DNA from 2 places in the Georgenia deserti genome. Region 2 is predicted to be linked to the other one. Evidence: riboswitches for the same ligand, from Rfam matches in the RefSeq annotation. Region 2 holds a riboswitch; the other holds the start of a gene.
What was found. Region 2 has a riboswitch for thiamine pyrophosphate ahead of ACFSE6_RS07730 (YkoF family thiamine/hydroxymethylpyrimidine-binding protein). Riboswitches for the same ligand answer to the same signal wherever they lie in the genome.
Positions count from the first base shown of each region.

Region 1 (7,630 bases), on a different contig from region 2:
CATCGACCACCGTGCCCACCGCCGGGTCGAGCCGTGCTGCGGACGTACCGCGCCCAGCCGGCCGCGGAGGCCTGAGTGCGGTGAGCCCCGCGCAGGCCCAGCGCACCTTCCGCGCCACGCTGGAGGCGATGGCGCGCCCGGGCACGCTGCACCGCCTTCTCGACGTGCCCGGATCCCATCCGCCCGTGTCGGCCGTCCCGCTCGCGCTGGCCGATCTCATGTCGCCGCTGGCGCCACTCGGTCCCGCGGAGAAGGACCTGACCGCCGAGCTCGCCCGCATCACCGGCGCGCCGCTGACCGCGCCGGCCGAGGCGCGGATCGTGCTCGGAACCGCCGCACCCGCGGCCTCCGCCGTGCATGCCCTGCCGGCCGGTTCCGCGTGGGAACCGGAGCGCGGTGCCCTGCTCGCGCAGCACGTCGTCGGACTCGGCACGGAGCCGTGCGAGACCACCGACGTCGTCCTGAGGCTCGCCGGGCCCGGTGTCGACGGCATACGCCACCTGGCCGTCACCGGCATCGACGCGGACGTCGTGGACGCCCGCAACCTCCGGTGCGCCGCCTTCCCGGCCGGCGTGGACCTCGTCCTCGTCGCAGCCGACGCCACCGTCGCCGCCCTCCCACGCACCACCCGGATCGAGGTGCTCCGATGACATACGCCGGAGGCCACCGCGGCGGCACCGCCGCCATCCTCGCCGCGGAGGAGCTACGCGCGCGCCGCGTCGCGGACGGCGCCGCCGTCGACGTCGACGCGGTTCGCACCGCGTTCCCCCTTCTCCTGGACCGCGTCATGAGCGAGGGCGGGCTGTGGGCCGAGGACCTCGCCGCCGCCGCGTTGCTGCAGTCCGGCGGCGACACCGCTGAGGCGGTGCACCTGCTCCGTGCGCACCGCTCCACACTCACCCGGTTCGCCGTCAGCCGGCCCGTCGACCCCGACGGGATCGTGCTCGACCGGCGGATCAGCTCTGCACACCGCCAACCGGACGGGCCGCAGCTGCTCGGCGAGACGGTCGACTACTCCCCGCGCCTGGTCCGCCGTCCCGGCGAGGACGACCCCCTCCCGCCCACGGACGAGATCGAGGAGGTGGCGGCACGAGCCCGGACCGGGAACCCCGGGACGGACGCGACGACCCGCCACCCGGACGTGACCCCGCGCCGCTATTCCCGGTACCTCGCCGCGAACGACCTGCTGCTCGAGCGCCACGACCTCACCGACCCCGAGCCCTACGACCTGGCCCTCGAACCCGTCCGGCTGCCCGCCCCCCGCTCCGCGCTGCTGTCCGCCATGGCGATCGCCGAGAGCGGCGCCCTGGTCAACATCTGGTACCGCAACGTGCTAGGCCCGGACGGCTACTCCGACGAGTCCGTCACGCTCGGCGAGGTCCGCTGCGGGCACGCCCCGGTCGCGATCGACCATCCGCACACCGGGAACCCGGTGACCATCGGCGACATCCGGGTCACCGAGTGCGAGGCCGTCGACCACCTCGACGAGCGCGGCGAGGACCCCTCCCGGTTCACCGCGGGCTACGGCCTGGCCGCCGGGCACAACGAACGCAAGGCGATCGCCATGGCCGCGCTGGACAGCGGCCTGACCCGTTACCGCGGCACGCCGGAGGGCGAGGCCTTGCAGCAGGTGGTCATGCACACCACCGACGGGCTCGCCGCCAACGGCTTCCTCGAGCACCTCAAGATGCCGCACTACGTGACCTTCCGGTCGATGATCGAGCGGGCCGAGTCGGCCAGACAGGTGGCGCAGGAGTACGGCGACCGCTGGCCCGAGGACACCGCCGAGCCCCAGGAGGTCCGATGAATACCGCCGGCCTGCTCGCCAGCGCCGATGCCGCCACCGAGGGTGGGGACCGCCCCGCCGTCCTCGACGAGCAAGGCAGGCGCGAGGTCCGCCGTGCCATGCTCACCGCCGTCGCCGTGCCCGGCTACCAGGTGCCGTTCGGCTCCCGCGAGATGCCTGTCGCCCGTGGCTGGGGATCCGGCGGGTTGCAGGTGACCCTCGCCGTCGGCGGCAGTGACGACGTCGTCAAGGTCATCGACCAGGGCGACGAGGAGTCCGTCAACGCCGTCAACCTGCGCCGCCTCATCCGCGGCACGCTCGGATGCGGTGGCACCGCCGACACCCGCGAGGCCACCATCGTCCAGTCCCGGCACCGCATCCCCGAGGACCGGCTCCGCGCCGACCAGACCCTCGTGCTGCAGGTCCCCGTCTCGGAACCGTTGCGCGGGATCGAGAAGTCCGTCCTCGAGTGCCGGCGGATGCACGCGGAGGCCGACTACTCGCGTATGTGGGTCGGGATGTACGAGGACCTCGCGACCGGCGGGGTCATCAACGCCGGCGCCGGCTATCCCGTCATGGTCGGCGGGCGATACCTCATGGCCCCCAGCCCTATCCCGCGCTGGGACGTCCCGCGGCTCGGCCAGGACCACCTGACGGTCCTGTGCCACGGCCGCGACAAGAAGGTCTATGCCGTGCCGCCGCACACCGAGGTCGAGCCGGTTGTCTTCGACGACGTCCCCTTCGAGGTCGAGTACACCCCCGGCAGCTCGTGCGCTCTGTGCGGCTCGGCCGACACCTACCTCGTCCAGACCGCCGACGGCCGGTTCCTGTGCTCGGACGTCGAATGGTGCGCGAGAGTCCGGACCGGTGACGTCGACCCGGAGGACCACGCCACGCTGGCGCCGACCCGCTACTACCCCGACCCGGCCCGGCGAGCCTGGTCCCGCGCCGAGCACTTCGAGCCCGGCACGCTCGCCGGCCACGCCCTCACCGGCGCCGCACGGCACACGGCGACGGCGCCCGGCCAGGACTGGGCGCTGCAGGTGACGGCACTCGCCAAGACCTACCCGGGGCGCCGCGGCTCCTCCGAGGTGGTGGCCGCCCGCGGCATCAGCTTCGACGTCGCCCCGGCGGAGGCGCTCGGCATCATCGGCGAATCCGGATCCGGGAAGTCGACGGTGATGCGCTGCCTCATCGGGGAGGAGCAGGCCGGCGCCGGCGACGTGCGCCTCGCAGGCTACGACGGCGGCTGCCGCAACATTCTCGAGCTCACCGGATCCGAGCGGCGCGCACTGCGTGTGGGCCTGCTCTCGGTCGTCCACCAGGATCCCGGCCAGGGTCTCGACCTGCGTGTCTCGGCCGGTGGCAACATCGCCGACCGGCTCACCGCCGCTGGCTGGCGTTCCTACCACGACATCCGCCGCCGGGCCGCTGCCCTCCTCGACCGCGTCGAGGTCCCCCTCGCACGGATGGACGACGTCGCGGGTCAGTTCTCCGGCGGCATGCGCCAGCGCGTCCAGATCGCCAAGGCGCTGGCCACCGACCCGGACGTGCTCCTCCTGGACGAACCCACCACCGGGCTCGACGCCTCGGTCGCGGCCGGTGTGCTGGACCTGCTGCGTGAGCTGCTCGCCGAACGCAGCATCGCCGTCGTCGTGGTCAGTCACGACTTCGGCGTCATCCGGGCGTTGACCGACCGGGCGCTGGTCATGCACCGCGGCCTGGTCATCGAGCAGGGCCTGACCGACCAGCTCTTCGCCGACCCGCACGAGGCCTACACCCAGCGCCTCGTCGCCGCCGCCCGCGGCTGAGCGGGTGGCCACGGACAAGGAGACGAGATGACGACGCCGATCCTGTCGGTGACCGGACTGCACAAGACATTCACGCTGCACGCCACCGGCCGCGTGATCACTTCGCTCGACGGGGTCGCCCTGGACGTCGGCCCCGGTGAGCACGTCGCCGTCGCCGGCGCCAGCGGTGCCGGCAAGTCCAGCCTGCTGCGGTGCGTCTACCGCACCTACCTGCCGGACGCCGGCCGTGTCACGCTGCGGACCGGCTCGGGACCCGTCGAGCTGACCACGCTGCCGGACCGGCAGCTCGCCCGGCTGCGCGGCCGCGAGATCGGCTACGTCGCCCAGTTCCTCGCCGCCCCGCCGCGCACCGGTCCACTGCAGCACGTCCGCACCGCGGCACGGCGCCGCGGTCTCGAGGCCGACGCCGCCGAGGACGCCGCCGTCGGGACCCTGCGCCGGCTCGGGATCGACGAGCCGTTGTGGGCCGTCGACTGCAGCGTGCTCTCCGGTGGGGAGCGGCAACGCGTCAACCTCGCTGCCGGGATCGTCAGCCCGCCGCGCCTGCTCCTGCTCGACGAGCCCGTCTCGGCGCTCGACCCCGGTAACCGGGAGCGTGCGCTTGCGGAAATCGACACGCTCGCCCGCCGGGAGGTCAGCGTCCTCGCCGTCTATCACGACATGCGCATCATCCGGCGGCTGGCCACCCGTGCCGTCGTCATGGACCGTGGCCGGGTCCTTGCGGACGGCAGCCCGGAGACGATCCTCGCCCAGCACCACACCGCACTGGAGGAGGTCGCGTGAGCGTCGAGGCCACCACCGTCCCCGGCGCCGACCGGGCCGAGGCCTGGGCGCTCGGCGCCCCACGCCCGTCCTACCGGCTGCGGGGAGTCCGGGCCGTCCTGGCCGAGCGGATCGTCGAGAACGCCACGATCACCGTCGAGGACGGCCGCATCGAGGACGTGACCACCGGCGCGTCCGCCGGGCCCGGCGACCGCCCGGTCATCGACGGGCAGAACCTCCTGCTGCTGCCGGGCTTCGTCGACGTGCACAGCGACGCGCTCGAGACCGAGCGGACACCTCGCCCCGGCGCCGAGGTGCCGATCGAGTTCGCCATGGCCTCCTTCGAGGGACGTGCCGCAGCGGCCGGGACCACCACGATGTTCCACGGTGCCGCGTTCCAGCACCAGAACACCCGCGGCGTCGCCCGCCGTCCCGACCGCGCGCTCGACCTGTGCGGGGTGGCGGACACGACGCCGTCCTACCGCGTGGACCACCGCGTGCTGCACCGTCTCGACGTGCTCTCCGCCGCGGGGGCGACCACCCTCTCCCGGCGGATCGAGGCGCTGGGCCGTCACCGCGGCGGCGAACCGCCGGCGCTCGTCTCGCACGAGGACCACACACCCGGTCAGGGCCAGTACGCCGACCCCTCCGGCCTGCGCCGGTTCATGATCGAACGGGACGGCATGTCCCCGGACGAGGCGGACGCACGGATCGGCGCCCGAGTGCGGGCGAGCGCGGCCCTCGCCGACGTCCGCGCGGCGAACCTCGACTGGCTGTCCGGACTCGCCCGCGACGGGCTGATCCGCCTCGTCGGACACGATCCCGATTCTCCGGAGGCGGTCGACGCCCTGGCAGCCCGGGGCGGGGCCGTGGCCGAGTTCCCGACGACCCTCGCCGCCGCCGAGCGTGCCCGCGACCGCGGCCTGCACGTCGTGGCCGGTGCCCCCAACGTGCTGCGCGGGAGTTCGCACTCCGGCAACGTTTCCGCGCGCGAACTCGTCTCCCGCGGCGTCGTCGACGCCCTGGCGTCGGACTACCTGCCCACGGCGCTGCTCGCCGCGGTGACGCTGCTGGCCCGCGACGGCATCGTCGACCTGCCCCGCGCCGTCGGCCTCATCACCTCCGGCCCCGCGCGCGTGGCCGGGTTGACCGACCGCGGCGTCATCGCGCCCGGGATGCGCGCCGACCTGGCGCTGGTCGACGACACCGGGCACTGGCCCTACGCCGTCGCCACGCTCCGGGCAGGAGCCGCCACCTGACGGCGCGGCCGCCTCACGGGCGGCCGGCATGACGGGTCAGGACCTCACGGCCGCCACGCCGCATCCTCCCGCGGTGTTACTGTCGGCAGCACGACAGGGGAGCGCCACCGGGCGCTGAGAGTGCGGACCTCCGCAGACCCTCGAACCTGCACCGGTTAGCACCGGCGAAGGGAGTCGGGACGTCTCTCCCTGCGAGCGCGCTCGCAGGCCCTCCTGCACCACGGGAGGAACGCCATGGCCCACACCGCCACGCGGCTCGTCCGCACCGGCGTCGTCGCCGTCGCCACGTTGGCCCTCACGGCCTGCACCCTCACCGGCAACGGGGACGAGACCGCCGGCGACGGAACCGACAGCGCCCCGGCGGGCGAGGACAGCTCCGCCGCGGACACCGAGGACGGCGGGGACTCCGGCGGCACCCTCACCGTCGTCACCCACGACTCCTTCGCGCTGAGCGAGGAGCTCCTGTCCGGGTTCGAGGCCGAGACCGGCTACACGCTCGAGACCGTCGCCCCGGGTGACGCGGGCGCCCTGGTCAACCAGCTCGTGCTCACGGCCGACTCCCCGCTGGGCGACGTCGTCTACGGGATCGACAACGCTTTCGCCGCCCGAGCGGTCGGCGCCGACGTCCTCGCGCCGTACACCCCGGCGGACCAGCCGGCCTCCGCCGACGCCTACGACCTCGGCGACACCCTCACGCCCGTGGACATGGGCGATGTCTGCCTCAACGTGGATCACCGGTGGTTCGCCGAGCACGACGTCCCCGAGCCGCAGACCTTCGCGGACCTGACCGAGGAGGACTACCGCGACCTGACGGTGGTGACCAACCCGGCCACCTCCTCACCGGGACTGGCCCTTCTGCTCGCCACCGTCGACGAGTTCGGCGAGGACGGCTGGCAGGACTACTGGCGCGACCTCGATGCCAACGGTCTCAAGGTCGTCGACTCCTGGTCCGACGCCTACTACGTCGACTTCTCCGGCTCCGAGGGGGCGGGCGAGCGCCCGATCGTGCTCTCCTACGCCTCCTCACCCGCGGCCGAGGTCCCCGAGTCCGGCGGCGAGCCCCGCACCGGTGCGCTGCTGTCCACCTGCTTCCGGCAGGTCGAGTACGCCGGTGTCCTCGCGGGTGCCGAGAATCCCCAGGGGGCGCGCGCCTTCGTGGACTTCTTGGTCTCCACGCCGGTCCAGGAGGACATCCCCGGCCAGATGTACATGTACCCCGTCGACGACTCGGTCGACCTGCCGCAGGCCTGGCGGCAGCACGCGCCGCTGGCCGAGGAACCCCGCGCCGTCGACCCGGCCACGGTCGACGCCAACCGCGAGGACTGGATCGCCGCGTGGCGGGAGATCGTGGTCGGCTGATGGCCGTGGTCACCGGCCGGCCGCTGCCGGATCGGACGTTCTCTCGGGGCGGGGCGGCGGCGCTGTTCTGGGTGGTCGCCGCCGCCGTCCCGCTCGTCTTCCTCGGCACCTTCTTCGCCTGGCCCGTGCTGACCCTGCTCGCTCGCGGCGTTATGACCGACGGCGCACTCGACCTCTCCGGTTTCGCCGACGTGCTCTCCCGCGACCGGACCTGGCGCGTCATCGGGATGACCCTGGCCCAGTCGGCGGTCGGCACCGCGGTCGCCGTGGTGCTGGGCGTGCCCGGCGCGTACGTGCTCTACCGGTGCCGGTTCCGCGGCCAGGGACTGGTCCGGGCCTTCGTGACCGTGCCGTTCGTGCTGCCCACCGTCGTCGTCGGCGTCGCGTTCCGCGCCCTCCTGACCGACGGCGGCCCGCTGGGGTTCCTCGGCCTCGACGGGACCTTCACCGCCGTCGTCCTCGCCCTGGTGTTCTTCAACTACGCGGTCGTGGTCCGCACCGTGGGAGCGCTGTGGTCCAGGCTCGACCCCAGGCTCGAGCAGGCCGCGCGCGCGCTGGGTGCCGGGCCGGTGCGCGCCTTCGTGACCGTCACCCTGCCGGCGCTCGGGCCGGCGATCGCCTCGGCCGCCTCCGTGGTGTTCCTGTTCTGTGCG
Region 1 covers NZ_JBHUEE010000007.1:22,772-30,401, reverse strand. Annotated here, with positions in the region: gene phnH (phosphonate C-P lyase system protein PhnH) at 1-650, shown strand, start outside; gene ACFSE6_RS13080 (carbon-phosphorus lyase complex subunit PhnI) at 647-1,807, shown strand; gene ACFSE6_RS13075 (alpha-D-ribose 1-methylphosphonate 5-phosphate C-P-lyase PhnJ) at 1,804-3,597, shown strand; gene ACFSE6_RS13070 (ATP-binding cassette domain-containing protein) at 3,625-4,380, shown strand; gene ACFSE6_RS13065 (alpha-D-ribose 1-methylphosphonate 5-triphosphate diphosphatase) at 4,377-5,618, shown strand; TPP riboswitch at 5,704-5,808, shown strand; gene ACFSE6_RS13060 (thiamine ABC transporter substrate-binding protein) at 5,853-6,977, shown strand; gene ACFSE6_RS13055 (ABC transporter permease) at 6,977-7,630, shown strand, end outside.
Region 1: linked by a shared signal. The riboswitch ahead of ACFSE6_RS13060 (thiamine ABC transporter substrate-binding protein) and the one ahead of ACFSE6_RS07730 (YkoF family thiamine/hydroxymethylpyrimidine-binding protein) in region 2 are both predicted to bind thiamine pyrophosphate.

Region 2 (7,630 bases):
ACCCGGCCACGAACTCCACGACCCGCTCGATCACGCTCTGGTCGCGCAGGATCCGCTGGTGGCCGAGCCCGTCGGTGGTGACGAGGTCTGCCGAGGGCCAGGCACGGGCCAGGCGCTCGGCCTGCTCGTACGGGACCTCCTTGTCACGGCGGTCGTGCACGATGAGCGTCGGTGGGACATCGCCGTAGGTCGACGGGTCGAAGTCGCTCAGCGGCCGCCCCGCCAGGTTCTCGATGCGATCGATCAGCGCCGCAGTGGTCCGCCGGCCGAAGCCCAGCAGCTGCGCGGTGCCGCTGACCGAGACCATGGCGTCCACCGACGGCGCGACACACACCAGCCGGCCGACACCCAGTCCGTCCCGCAACGCCACCACCGAGGTGGCACAGCCCAACGAGTGCGCGATCACGGCTTCGGGTTCCCCGTGCACCGCCGAGACCGCGGCGAGCGAACGCGCCAGTTCCAGGGCATTGCCGCGGCCTGGTCCCAGGCCGCCGGGGTCCGACGAGCCGTGGCCCGGTGCGTCGAAGGCGACGACCGTCCGGCCCGCGCGGACGAACGGGTCGACGAACCTGCCGAGCTGACCGCGCCAGCCACCCCACCCGTGAACGAGATAGACGGGCGGCCCTTCGCCCCAGGTCTCGACGACCACGGTGCGGCCGTCGACCGAAACCGCGGACGCCGTTCCCGGGTGCGGACGTTCGTCGCGCCGTCGTCCCCCGTTCCGCGGAAGCGTGGTCCACAGCCGCAACGCCCACCATGACGCAGCCCTCGGCGCCACCGGCTCGAGCACGGCGAAGCCCGCACGGATCGCCGCGAGCTGGATCGTCGGCACAAAAGCACGAACGATCGTGCGCGTCTGGGTACGGCCGGGGTGCATCGTCGTCATCTGGTCCTCTCAGGCGCGTATCGAATCGAGGAGCGCCTCGAAGCTGCACCGGGCGCGCCGCTCGGCCGTCGGATCGCCGAGCAGCCGAGTCCAGTGGTAGCTGGCGAGCATGAGACCGTCGAGATCGAAGGCGAACTGGTCCGGGTCGGCGTCGGAGCGGAAGTGCCCCTCGGCGATCCCGGTGCGGAACATCTGCGCGATCGAGTCGTACAGATCGCGGTGGTCCTGGGCGAGCTGGTCCCGCACCGGGCCGGTCTGCTCGTCGAGCTCGGTGGCGGCCTTCACGAAGAGACAGCCGCCCGGGTCCCGGCGCAGGGCGCAGTCGAGCCACCGCTCGAAGAGCTCGCGCACCCGCGGCTCGCCGCGCCGCGTCGCCAGCGCGGGGCGGATGACCGCGGAGACGAACTTCTCCCGCGCCTGCCCGAGGACCTCGAGCTGGAGGGACTCCTTGGAACGGAAGTGCGCGAAGAGACCGGACTTGCTCATCCCGGTGGCGCGGGCGAGCTCGCCGATGGTCAGGCCGCCGAGGCCGACGCGGTAGGCCGCCTCGACCCCGTGCACCAGAATGCCGTGCCGCGTGGCGGCTCCCTTGGACACGGTGACAAAATAGTACGACCGTGCGATCTAGGGAAGTGGGTGCCGGTGCCGACTCACTCGTCGCCGCCCTGGTGGCCCGGCGAGTCCACGTGCAGGTCGCGTTCGTTCAGTTCTCCCTCGCGCAACTCCAGCACCAGGTCCGGATCCAGACGCCGGAGGAACGTCTCGTCGTGGCTGACGACGAGGACTGCCCCGCGGTAGGCGTTCACGGCACCGACCAGTTGGTCGACGGTCTCCAGATCGAGGTTGTTCGTCGGCTCGTCCAGCACGAGTACCTGGGGCGGTGGCTCCGCCAGAAGCAGGCGCGCCAACGCCACCCGGAATCGCTCACCCCCCGAGAGGCTGCCGAGCCGGTGACCTACAGTGCCGCCGCGGAGGTGGAACCGGGCCAGCCGGTTGCGCAGCTGCCCCTCCGGAGTGTCCGGCGCGGCGTGCCGGACGTTGTCCAGCACCGAGGCGTCGTCGTCGAGGTCGTCCACCCGCTGCGGCAGGTAGCCGACGTGCGGCACGTGGAGCTCGTGGCGGAATCCCGGGAGCAGCCCCTCGGGTGCCGGCGCGCCGATCAGCCGGCGCAGCAGCGTGGTCTTGCCGCCGCCGTTGGGTCCGGTGAGCGCCACGACCTCGAGACCTTGGACGACCCACGACCGCACGCCGTCGCCCACCGTCGCGATCTGCCGGCCCGCAGGCACGCCCGGGTCGGGCAGGTCGATCGTGACCGACGTGTCCTCGCGGACTCGGCGCTCGGCCGCCTCCAACGCGGACCGCGCGGCGGACTCCTTCTGCCGCACCTCCCCGCGAAGCTTGCCCGCTGAGACCTGGGCCTCACGGTCCCGCAGCTTCATGATGATGCGCGGCCGGCGTTTGTTCTCGTAGTCCGTTCTCGCATACCGCTGCCGTCGGGCCAGCTTCGTCTCGGCCTCGATCCGTTGCCGCTTCTCCTTCCGCAGGGCCTTGGCGGCGTCCCGCTCGGCCTGCGCCGCCGCGGCCTGTTCGGTCTCGAGCCAGGAACGCCAGGCCGAGTACGGCCCGCCGAAGACGGTCAGCTCGTTGTCGTAAAGCTCGACCGTCTCATCCATCAGGTCGAGCAGCGTGACATCGTGACTGACGACCACGAGCGCTCCGCGCCATGTGCGCACCATGCCGTAGAGGCGCTCGCGCGAGTCGCGATCGAGGTTGTTCGTCGGCTCGTCCAACAGCGTGAGGGGCGCGCGCCGCAGCCGCATGCCGGTGACGGCCGCCAGCACCACCTCGCCACCGGAGAGCGTCCCGACGGCGCGGTCCAGCGCGTCCTCGGGCAGTCCGGCCTCGGCCAGCGCCGCCCGGGCACGGGCCTCGATGTCCCAGTGGTCCCCGACGGCGTCGAAGAGCGCCGGGTCGACCTCACCGGATTCGATGGCACGGACCGCGGCGAGCGGTGCGGCGATCCCGAGCAGCTCCGGCACCGGCCGGGTCACGTCCAGGGTCAGTGTTTGGGGCAGGTAGGCCACGGCCCCGTCCCGGCAGACGTGTCCGGACGTCGGCGTGAGTTCGCCGGCGGCCAGCCGCAGCAGCGTGGTCTTGCCCGAGCCGTTCCGGCCCACCAGTCCGGTGCGGCGGTGGCCGAAACTCCCGCTCACGTCGGTCAGCGCAGGGGTACCGTCCGGCCAGCGGAACGAGACGCGGTCGAAGGTCAACGTAGACATAGGAGTCCTTCCGGTGTGTGCGGAGCACTGACACCGGGCGCGACCGAGAAGTCGGTGCGCGGGACTGCAGCCCTGAGGTGGGGCGTCGCCGGGTCAGCGCGTGGGCGCGGCAGCGAACGCAAGCTCCACCGGTCACTCCAGACCTCGACAACAGGGCGCTCGCACATTAACGGGGACGTGACGCCTGGCGCCACCCCATTTTTGGCGGGATCGGCGGCAGGCCGAGCCTGGCGAACAACTCCGCACCGAAGGTCGAGATCTCCAGGACGCGTCCGTCCCGGACACGCAAAGCGTTCAGGGAGAACGTCTCCCATTCGCGTGCCCCCCGCCCGCGGATCCACGAGGCGATCCCGACGTCGCCGTTCAGGGCCACCGGCCGCAGGATCATCTCGGGTGCGTCGTCGGTGTGCAGAATCGGTGCCCACCCGTCGAGGACAGTGTCCACACCGCCGTACCAGACGACGTCGTCGGTCATGTTCCCGCCCGCCCACGGGGCGTGACTGACCTGGACCTCGGTGTGCAGCAGCCGGGCGATGCGTGCGTCGTCGGCCGACTCGATCGCCGCGATGTACTCCTCCACCAGCGGTCCGGCACGCTCGCCGGCGTCCCATCGGTCCGGATCGACCCCGAGCACGTCCCGCATCCTCGCGCGGGCACGCTGCACGGCGCTGTTGACCGCCGCCGGTGATGTCTCCAGCGTCTCGGCACACCGGTGCACCGGCCAGTCGAGTCCGTCCCGCAACAACAAGGCCACACGCTGGCGTGGCGGGAGGAACTGGACCGCGGCGACGAAGGTGAGGCGGACGGTCTCACGCGCGAGCGTCCGGTCCTCGGGTCCGGGCGCCCGCTCCGCAGTGCCGGCGGCCAGGCCGACCGCCTCATCCGTGTAGGGCTGCAGCCACGGAACGGCTACCTGGGCCGGGACGCTCGGGAAGTCCGACGCCGGGACGTGGGGACGGCGTTCCCGCGCCCGGCGCCGTAGATGGTCGAGGCAGGCGTGGGACGCGATCTGGTACAGCCAGGTGGTCAGGGACGAGTTGCCTCGATAGGTCTGCCAACCACGCCAGGCCCGTAACGCCGTCTCCTGAGTGAGGTCGTCGGCGTCGTCGAGGTTGCCGACCATCTGGTAGCAGTGCAGCCTCAGCCGCGGCCGTTGCCGGGCGAGTTCGGCCTCGAGCGCCTCGCGGCGCCCCGTCTTCTTCCCGGGGCCTGTCACGCCGACCTCCGGTAGGTCAGGTGCATCACGCCGTGCGGCAGCTCGCGAGCAGCTCCGAGGACCAATCGCGATTGGCCGACGCCGGCGTCGAAGAGCCGCTCACCCGTGCCGAGAACGACCGGGTCGAGATAGAACTGCATCTCGTCGACGGCGTCGATGGACAGGAGTGCCCGGGTCAGGCGGGTGGCGCCGTACACGCCGACCGTCAGGCCACGGCGCTCGACCTCGGCGACGGCGGTGCGCGCGTCGGCGGCGATGACCTCGGCCGGTTGGTAGCCGACTTCGGCGGTCGAGGACACCACGAACTTGTGCAGGCTGTTCGTCTCGTCGGCCAACGGGACCTCCCCGTCCTGGTGTGGCCAGTAGGCGGCGAACTCGTCGTATGTGCGCCGTCCGATGAGGTGGCCGTCGAGGCGAGCCAGCTGGCTGCGCATGACGTCGTACTGCTCGTCCGACGCGAAGGACGCGTGCCAGTCTTCCGGAGCCTGGACCACGCCGTCGAGCGTGATGAAGTGACTGGTGAGGATCATCGATCCGACCTTTCTCGTGGGGGCCGCCGTTCGGCCCGTCACAGTGATAGACGTCCGAGCGGTGGGTCAGTCATCGGTGCGCCGGTCCGGGATCCGAGCCGTGTGGACAGTCGCCTGCCGTGTGGCTAAGTTCGACGTGACCCCCGGGGAGCGCCGAGAAGGCGCTGAGAGTGCGGAACGTCCGCAGACCCGTACACCTGATCCGGTTCGCACCGGCGTAGGGAGCAGGGCACCCGCCGTCGCCTGCGACGGCGAGTCTCGACGTACCCGCGGGCCCGAGAAGAGGGACCGTGATGACCACACAGACTGACGCGACGCCACCGACCGAACCGACCGCGCCGTCGGACCGGTCCTCGAGCGTGTCGACCACCCGTGGCCGCCGGCCGGGAGCTACCCCGGCCGAGCTCGGGATCGGCATGAGGTTCAGCATCCATCCGCACACCGATGCCTTCGTCGACGTCATCCTCGGTGCGCTGGCCGACGTCGAGGAGGCCGGGTTGGCCCACGGCCTCGTCCTGGAGACCGATGAGGTCAGCACCTATGTCGGTGCGCAAGAGGCGCCGGCCGAGCAGCGACTCGCGGACTACCTGACCGCCGTCCTCGCCGCCGCCTCGCGCCGGTCCGGCGGCGGGCACGTGGTGGCGCACGCGCTGTTCTCGCGGGGCTGCCCCGGCGAGCTGGCGTGTGACCTGTCCGTGACCGGCCTGCCGGACCCGGCGCCCGTCGAGCTCGAAGCGACCGGCATCGCGGCCGCTGCACAGTGGTCGCTGTACCCGCTGCTCGACGGTGGCGACCCGGACGACCACATGACCCACATCGAGGAGGCCATCGCCGCGGCGCACCGGCGAGGGACCGGCGCGAGCCCGAACCACTACGCGACCAAGCTCACCGGTGACGTCTCCGAGGTGGTCGCGACGGCGGTCGACGCCTGGTCGCAAGTCGGCGCACACGTCCCGCACGTGGTCACGCACCTGACGATCTCGGTGGGCTCGCCCTCGCAGGCGGAGGGCTGACGGCGATGCGCACCGACACCTCCGGCCCGCGTCTGTCCCGGCGTCCGGCCTGGACCATGCGCGACCTCGTGCTCATGGTCGTCCTCGGCGTCGTCTTCGGGTTCGTCTACTGGGTGCTCGTCCAGGCCTGGAACGGTCTGGCGGTCCTCATGGGGCCCGCTGGCGATCTCTCCCAGCATCTCCTGCTCGGTGGCTGGTTGCTCGTCGCCCCGATCGCGATCGCGATCATCCGGCGCCCCGGTGCCGGCATCGCCGCCGAGATCCTCGCCTCGGTGATCGAGGTGGTCTTCCTCGGCTCGCCCGTCGGGCCCACGCTCATCATCTCTGCGGCGATCCAGGGCTTCGGCAGCGAACTCGCCTTCGCTCTGACCCGCTACCGGCGCTACGGCTGGGGCGTCTTCGCCCTCTCCGGCCTCCTCGGCGCGGGCCTGGTCTTCTTCTTCACCGCGTTCCGCTCCGGGTGGTACGGGCAGGACATCTTCGCCCTGCGACTGGTGATGCAGTGCGTCTCCGGCGTCGTCCTCGGCGGCCTGCTCGCCAAGGTGATCGTCGACGCGCTGGCCCGGACCGGCGTCGTCGACAACTTCGCCATCGGGCGCGCCGCCGCGCGGTCATGAGGACCACGCCACCGCCTGACGTCGTCGACCTGGTCGGCGTCACGGTCTCCTTCCCGCGGCGGGACGAGCCGGTCCTGACCGACCTCACCCTGCGGCTCAGCCCGGGCGAGCAGGTGGTGATTCTCGGTGCGTCGGGTTCCGGCAAGTCCACGCTGGTGCACACGATCACCGGGGTCGTTCCGCACACCGTCCACGCTGAGCTCGCCGGCGAGGTGACCGTGGCCGGGACGACGACGGAGGAGACCACCGTGGTCGAACGCTCCCGGCACCTGGGCATGGTCGCCCAGGACCCCTCCTCGTCCGTGTGCCTGCCCGTGGTCGAGCAGGAGCTCGCCCTGCCGTTGGAGAACCACGCGGTCGAGCCGGCGGCGATCGACGGGCGGATCGGCGCGGCGCTCCAGGCGGCCGGCGCCGCGCACCTGCGCACGCGCGCCACCGCAGCCCTCTCCGGCGGGGAGTCCCAGCGTGTCGCGCTCGCGGCCGCACTGGTCACCGAACCGGACGTCCTACTGCTGGACGAACCGACCTCGATGCTCGATCCCGACGGCGTCGCGGCAGTCCGCGAGGCACTCGGCCGGGCTGTGGAGACCTACCGGCCGGCCGTGATGCTGGTCGAGCACCGGCTGGACGAATGGGCCGGGGGCGCGGGCACCACGGGTCTGCCCGGCCGCGCGCTGGCGCTCGACGAGACCGGACGGGTCATCGCCGACGGGCCGACCGACGTTGTGCTGCGCGACTGTGCGAGGGACCTGCACGCCGCGGGATGCTGGCTACCGCTGGACGCCGAGCTGCAGGCGCTGACCGGTGCCGACGGCGGGCTCGCCCACCCCGAGAACGTCGCCTACCTGGACTCGCTGGTGACCTCCCCCGGTCCGCGACTCGTCAATGATGTGCCGACTCGTCAATCCTGTGCAGGACCTGACGTGTCACCGCACGGGGCGAACCGCGCTCCAGCGGGAGCGCATGGCGACGCTTCAGCGGGAGCGCCTGGCGTGCCGCTGCTGGCCGCCCGGGACCTCGCCGTCGCACGTCCGTCGCCGCGACGACGCCGGAAGGATCCCCGGCCGCCGGCGCTGCTCACCGGGGTCG
Region 2 covers NZ_JBHUEE010000003.1:197,090-204,719, reverse strand. Annotated here, with positions in the region: gene ACFSE6_RS07755 (alpha/beta fold hydrolase) at 1-886, opposite strand, end outside; gene ACFSE6_RS07750 (TetR/AcrR family transcriptional regulator) at 896-1,483, opposite strand; gene ACFSE6_RS07745 (ABC-F family ATP-binding cassette domain-containing protein) at 1,537-3,165, opposite strand; gene ACFSE6_RS07740 (RNA polymerase subunit sigma-70) at 3,332-4,381, opposite strand; gene ACFSE6_RS07735 (dihydrofolate reductase family protein) at 4,378-4,911, opposite strand; TPP riboswitch at 5,046-5,154, shown strand; gene ACFSE6_RS07730 (YkoF family thiamine/hydroxymethylpyrimidine-binding protein) at 5,205-5,924, shown strand; gene ACFSE6_RS07725 (ECF transporter S component) at 5,930-6,541, shown strand; gene ACFSE6_RS07720 (ABC transporter ATP-binding protein) at 6,538-7,630, shown strand, end outside.